DNA from 2 places in the Kitasatospora atroaurantiaca genome. Region 1 is predicted to be linked to the other one. Evidence: riboswitches for the same ligand, from Rfam matches in the RefSeq annotation. Region 1 holds a riboswitch; the other holds the start of a gene.
The links. Region 1 has a riboswitch for S-adenosylmethionine ahead of FB465_RS08070 (aminotransferase class V-fold PLP-dependent enzyme). Riboswitches for the same ligand answer to the same signal wherever they lie in the genome.
Positions count from the first base shown of each region.

Region 2: it holds a riboswitch for S-adenosylmethionine, as region 1 does, so the genes downstream of both, thrC (threonine synthase) here and FB465_RS08070 (aminotransferase class V-fold PLP-dependent enzyme) in region 1, are expected to answer to the same signal.

Region 1 is NZ_VIVR01000001.1:1,797,832-1,801,227, reverse strand. Features, by position in the region: gene FB465_RS08080 (hypothetical protein) at 1-44, shown strand, start outside; gene trpD (anthranilate phosphoribosyltransferase) at 166-1,239, shown strand; SAM riboswitch class IV at 1,492-1,609, shown strand; gene FB465_RS08070 (aminotransferase class V-fold PLP-dependent enzyme) at 1,660-3,021, shown strand; gene FB465_RS08065 (Lrp/AsnC family transcriptional regulator) at 3,169-3,396, opposite strand, start outside.
Region 2 is NZ_VIVR01000001.1:4,361,883-4,365,278, reverse strand. Features, by position in the region: gene FB465_RS20090 (ubiquitin-like small modifier protein 1) at 582-860, opposite strand; gene thrC (threonine synthase) at 890-2,179, opposite strand; SAM riboswitch class I at 2,197-2,328, opposite strand; gene FB465_RS20080 (glucosyl-3-phosphoglycerate synthase) at 2,466-3,396, shown strand, end outside.

The sequences.
Region 1 (3,396 bases):
TGCTCCGGGCCCGGCTCACGGGGCGGGCTCCGGCGCACCACTGAGGTTCTGGGACTGGTTGTCTCACCAGGAGAGAAGGGGAGCGGAGATCGCGGCGGTGGCGCCGCGCCGCTCGCTAGGCTGACTTCATCCCTTTCGGTGAACCGATGAGAGCTGGAGTCAGCCATGGTGAACGTGCACCCTGCGAACGGCGGTAGCGACCCCGCGCAGGTGGTCCGCACCTGGCCGGACATCCTGAGCGCGCTGCTGGCCGGCACCGACCTGACCCAGGCCGACACCGCCTGGGCGATGGACAGCATCATGCGCGGCGAGGCCAGCCCGGTGCAGGTGGCCGGATTCGTGGTCGCGCTGCGGGCCAAGGGCGAGACGGTCGACGAGATCTCCGGTCTGGTCGAGGCGATGTACGCGCACGCCGAGCCGCTGAGCATCCCGGGCCCGGCCGTCGACATCGTCGGCACGGGCGGCGACCGGGCGAAGACGGTGAACATCTCCACCATGTCGGCGATCGTGGCGGCCGCGGCGGGCGCCAAGGTCGTCAAGCACGGGAACCGGGCGGCCTCCTCGGCCAGCGGCTCCTCCGACGTCCTGGAGCGGCTCGGCATCAGCCTCGACCTGAGCGCCGAGCGGGTGGCCGAGGTCGCCGAGGAGGTCGGGCTCACCTTCTGCTTCGCCGCCAAGTTCCACCCCGCGATGCGGCACGCCGCCCCGGCCCGACGCGACCTCGGCGTGCCCACTGCCTTCAACATCCTCGGGCCGCTGACCAACCCGGCCCGGGTCACCTCCCACGCCATCGGCTGCTTCGACACCCGGCTGGCCGGGCTGATCGCGGGCGTGCTGGCGCGGCGCGGCGCGACGGCGCTGGTCTTCCGGGGCGACGACGGCCTGGACGAGCTGACCATCTCCACCACCTCGCGGGTCTGGATCGTGAAGGACGGTCAGGTCACGGAGGCCGCCTTCGACCCGCGGGACGTGGGCATCGAGCTGGTCGGCATCGAGGCGCTGCGGGGCGCGGACGCCGAGTACAACGCCAACGTCGCCCGGCGGCTGCTGGCGGGCGAGCGGGGGCCCGTACGGGACGCCGTTCTGCTCAACACGGCGGCCGCGCTGGTCGCGCTGGAGCTGACCGACGCGCCGCTGGCGGAGCAGCTGGCCGCGGGTATCGAGCGGGCTGCGGCGGCGATCGACTCGGGTGCGGCGGAGGCCACGCTGAAGCGCTGGTCCGAGGCCACGGCGCGCTGAGGGTCTCCTTTCAGGGGCGCGGGGAACTGCGCGAAACCGGAAGACGCACGGCCGTCACCGCTCCACCGGGAGCAACAGGCACCCCGCTACGCCGTTTCGCGACCGAGTGCCAGTGGCTCTCGGCGAGGCGGTGACGGCAACGCCGTCTTCCGTCACGCGCAGTTCCCCGCGCCCCCTGTTGGCTCGCCGCGCTTGTCCGGATGGTGGGCCGTGGTTTGACCACTCTGCGGGCTGTGCTTAGAGTCTTCGACAGGTCATGAGTGACAGCGACAAGCCCCAGCTTGCTGTCCGGCAACCCTCCGTCCGTGGCGGGGTGCCCTGGGTGAGGACCGGGCTCCGCGGCGAACCGTCCGCGTGGCAAGCGCGGACCACCGGCATATCTGCACTCCCGGGGTCCTGACCCCGGAGGAGTGCACTCCCATGTCCGTGACCACCACTGATCTCTGCGCCCCGCTCGCCGTCCTCGGCCACGACGTCCAGGTCCCGCTGGTCAGCGGCGAGAAGGTCGCGTACGCCGCGCTCGACTACGCCGCGAGCTCCCCGGCCCTCCAGCGGGTCTGGGACGATGTCGCCGCGTACGCCCCCTACTACGGCAGCGTGCACCGCGGCGCCGGCTACCTCTCGCAGCTGTCCACCGACCTCTTCGAGCAGAGCCGCCGCACCGTCGAGGAGTTCCTCGACCTGCGCGAGGGCGACCAGGTGGTCTTCACCCGCGCCACCACCGACTCGCTCAACCTGCTGGCGGGCGTGCTCCCGGCCGGCACCCGGGTCTTCGCCTTCGAGACCGAGCACCACGCCTCGCTGCTGCCCTGGCGCCGTGAGGGCCTGACGGTCACCTACCTGCGGGCCCCGCGCTCGCACGCCGAGGCCGTTGCCGCCCTCGACGCCGCGCTCGCCGACGCGGTCGAGGGCCCGAAGCTGTTCTGCGTCACCGGCGCCTCCAACGTCACCGGCGAGCTGTGGCCCGTCGCCGAGCTCACCGAGGTGGCTCACCGGCACGGCGCCCGGGTCGTCCTGGACGCCGCGCAGCTCGCTCCCCACCACCGGGTCTCCGTCCGCGAGCTCGGCGTCGACTGGGTCGCCTTCTCCGGCCACAAGCTGTACGCCCCGTTCGGCGCGGGCGTGCTCGCCGGGCGCAGCGACTGGCTAGACGCGGCCGAGCCGTACCTGGCAGGTGGCGGCGCGAGCCGTACGGTCGCCCGCGAGGTGGACGGCTCGGTGGCCGTCGAGTGGCAGAGCGGCCCGGCGCGGCACGAGGCCGGCTCGCCGAACGTGATCGGCGCCTACTCGATCGCCTCGGCCTGCCGGGCGCTCGGCGAGGCCGGCTTCGAGGTGCTGGAGGCCCGCGAGCAGCGGCTGATCGCCCGTCTGAAGGCCGGGCTGGCCGAGATCCCCGAGGTCAAGGTGCTGAGCCTGTTCGGTGAGGACGCCGCGCGGGTGGGGGTGCTGTCGTTTGTCGTCCAGGGGTGGAACAGCTCGCACTTCGCGGCGGCGCTGTCGGCCGAGTACGGGATCGGGGTGCGGGACGGGCTGTTCTGCGCGCACCCGCTGGTCCGTACGCTGCTGGGCGGGGAGGACGCGGCGCCGTCCGAGTGCGGTGCGCCGGAGGCCTCGCTGCCGGGCGAGCGCAGTCTGAACGCGATTCGGGTGAGCTTCGGTGCCGGGACGCCCGACGAGCACCTGGAGCGGTTCCTGGCCGCGGTTCGCGAGCTGGTCACGGACGGTGCGCGCTGGACGTACCGCAGCGAGGGCGGCCGCTGCGTTGCCGACACCCGTCGCTGAGGGGTGCCACCAGGGGCGCGTGGGGGCACCTCCCGGCCGAAGGCTGGGGGAGAACTGCGCGAGGCGGAAGGTGCGGCGCCGTCACTTCCGATTTCGCGCAGTTCCCCGCGCCCCTGATAGTGCAGGCTGATGGCGAGCCCGAAAAAGCTACTCGTCGAGGCCGAGGGCGAACGCGGCTTCGAGGTCGTGCTGGGAGTAGGTGCGGAAGGCGATCTGGGTCTCGGTGTGCTCGACCCCGGGGACCTTGTTGAGGCGGCCGGGGATCACCGTGGCCAGGTCGTCGTGGTGCCGTACCCGGACCATCGCCACCAGGTCGTAGCCGCCGGTCACCGAGTAGACCTCGCTGACGCCCTCGATGGCGGCGATCGCCTCCGC
Region 2 (3,396 bases), 2.6 Mb from region 1:
CTGTGCTGGCCCTTCACGGACCCGCAGGATGCGGGCCCAGGTCTGGTAGGCCGGCCCGGGGACCCCCCCTGGGCACAGCCGTGCACGCCGCAGTCCTCCGCCGAGTCCACCGGAAGGTGGCCGGTCAGCGGGTGAATGCGTCGACCGCGGCTGAATGTATCCGGACAGACGCCCTCTGCAACAGGCCCAACTTTCGAGAATTCCCCCGCGCAGTTATCGGATATCACGGGATGAAAGCGGCACATGGCGGCAATTCGCGCTGGGCATAGCGGACGAATGCCACATATCACCGACAGATTTATGACGCCTGCCTGACATCTTTTGCTTCGTACTGTTCAACGGCCGTCTCAGCGGCCGGACGAGCCTTGCGTATGCGATCGGCTGACGGTGCGTGGGGCACCAGCCGGGAGACGACTCAGGCGGAGAAGCGCGGTCGGCGGGGGGAGAAGCGCTGACACCTGCGCACTCTACTCCCTCTCAAGTGCGGAAATATCCGCGCGGCACACCGAGAGCCGCCGCCAGGCCGGAATTGGCATTCCGGGCCTGACGACGGCTCAGGGGTATGGTAGGGCGTTCCCGGCTCAGCAGCCGCCGGCCACGGCCGGGATGATGGAGATGCCCGCGCCGTCCTTGATCTCGGTCTCCAGGCCCTCGGCGAAACGCACGTCGTCGTCATTCACGTACACGTTGACGAATCGGCGGAGCTTGCCGGCGTCGTCCAGAATGCGGGCCGCGATGCCCGGGTGGTTGGCGTCGAGGTCCTGGATGACGGCGGACAGGGTGGCACCCTCCGCCGCCACCTCAGCGGCACCGCCGGTGTAGGTGCGCAGGATGGTCGGGATGCGGACGTTGGCGCTCATGCGGGCTCCTTGCAGGGTGAGGGGGGAGGTCAGGCGGACGCGAGGCCGGCGGCGCGGAAGGAGTCCAGCGTCGGGCGGATGGTGGCGGTCAGGCCCGCATCGGCCACCGCGTCAAGGGTCTTCAGGCCGTCGCCGGTGTTGATCGCGACGGTCTCCTTCGCCGGGTCCAGCTGGCCGGTCTCGACCAGCTTCTTGAGCACGCCGACGGTCACGCCGCCCGCGGTCTCGGCGAAGATGCCCTCGGTACGGGCCAGCAGCTTGATCGCGGCCACCACCTCGGCGTCGGTGACGTCCTCGACGGCGCCGCCGGTGCGGCGGGCGATGTCGAGCACGTACGGGCCGTCCGCCGGGTTGCCGATCGCCAGCGACTTGGCGATGGTGTCCGGCTTGACCGGGCGGATCACGTCGTGGCCGGCCTTGAAGGCGGCGGAGACCGGGGAGCAGCCCTCCGCCTGGGCCCCGAAGATCTTGTACGGCCGGTCCTCGACCAGGCCGAGCTTGATCAGCTCCTGCAGACCCTTGTCGATCTTGGTGAGCTGCGAGCCCGAGGCGATCGGGATGACGATCTGCTCCGGCAGCCGCCAGCCGAGCTGCTCGCAGATCTCGTACGCCAGCGTCTTCGAGCCCTCGCCGTAGTACGGGCGCAGGTTGACGTTGACGAAGCCCCAGCCCTCGCCGGCCGGGTCGCCGATCAGCTCCGAGCAGAAGCGGTTCACGTCGTCGTAGTTGCCCTCGATGCCGACCAGCTCGCCGCCGTAGATCCCGGCCATGACGACCTTGCCCTGCTCCAGGTCGTGCGGGATGAACACGCAGGACTTGAACCCGGCCCGGGCGGCCGCGGCACCGACGGCGCCGGCCAGGTTGCCGGTGGAGGAGCAGGAGAGGGTCGTGAAGTTGAAGGCGCGCGCCGCCTCGATGGCGCAGGCGACCACCCGGTCCTTGAAGGAGTGGGTCGGGTTGCCCGAGTCGTCCTTGATGTGCAGCTGCGCGGTGAAGCCCAGCTCACGGCCCAGGTTGTCGGCCTTGACCAGCGGGGTCCACCCCGGGTTCAGGTTCGGCTTCGAGGCGACGTCGGCCGGGACGGGCAGCAGCGGAGCGTAGCGCCAGATGCTGGCGGGGCCGGACTCGATCTGCTTCCGGAGCTCCTCGGCCTCGGCCGAGCCGAAGTCGTACGCGATCTCCAGCGGGCCGAAGCACTCCAGGCACGCGAAGCTGGGACCGAGCGGGAAGCGGGTGCCGCACTCACGACAGGACAGCGCGGCAGCGGGGCCGAGGTCGACGGTCGGGGCGGAAACTGGAACAGGGGTAGCGGTAGCCATGATGGCGGAGGCCTCTCTCCTCATCTTCCCCGTGACGCGGTCGCGCCACAGGACGGAATTGGCACCTGTCCCGCCGGGGCCTGTGACAGCCGAGCGAGAAGGTTGCCGGGACTTCAACGGGCCGTTCCCTCAGTCCCTCTGGATGAGCTCTATGAAGTTGTGGTCACTCTCTGGGACAGACCCCGATGTGCAAAGGTCCGACCGCAGTACGAAGACTGTAACCGAAGGCGTCAGCCGTGAAGCCGACCGTCCGCCACGCGAGATAGATCTTTCTAGGAGTGTTGTCTTGCCCGACCAGCTGACCCCGGCCCCGCTCCCGGAGGTGGCGTCCTGGCTGCGCCGCCGCTCCTGGACCGCGGCCGACCGTCCGGCGCGCACCCTGCTGGCCGCCAAGAAGGCGGCGGGCCCGGCCGGCACGGTCAGCGTGGTCCTGCCCGCACTGGACGAGGAGCCGACGGTCGGCGAGATCGTCCGGGTGATCCGCCGCGAGCTGATGGAGCGGCTGCCGCTGGTGGACGAGCTGGTGGTGGTCGACTCAGGCTCGGTCGACCGGACGGCGCAGATGGCCGCCGACGCCGGCGCCCGGGTGGTGCACCGGGACGACATACTCCCCCGGCTGCCCGCCGCGCCGGGCAAGGGCGAGGTGCTCTGGCGCTCGCTGCTGGTCACCTCCGGCGAGATCGTCTGCTTCATCGACGCCGACCTGCGGGAGTTCGACCCGGCCTTCGTCTCGGGGATCGTCGGCCCGCTGCTCACCGACCCGGAGATCCAGCTGGTCAAGGCGATGTACGACCGCCCGCTGGAGACCGACGGAGCGGTGGTCCCGGCGGGCGGCGGCCGGGTCACCGAGCTGGTCGCGCGCCCGCTGCTCAACCTGCACTGGCCGCAGCTGGCCGGCTTCGTCCAGCCGCTGGGCGGCGAGTACGCGGCCCGCCGCTCGCTGCTCGAGCAACTGCACTTCCCGACCGGCTACGGAGTCGAGCTCGGGCTGCTGGTGGACGCCCTGGACGCGGTCGGCCTGGACGCGCTGGCCCAGGTGGACGTCGGCGTCCGGCATCACCGGCACCAGGACGGCCAGGCCCTCGGCAGGATGGCCGCGACCATCTACCGGACGGCCCTGGAGCGCCTCGACCGCACCCACCGCCTGAAGGCCTCCGCGGACCTGGTCCACCCCCTGCTCACCCAGTTCACCCGCGACCCCGAAACCCGCGACTTCA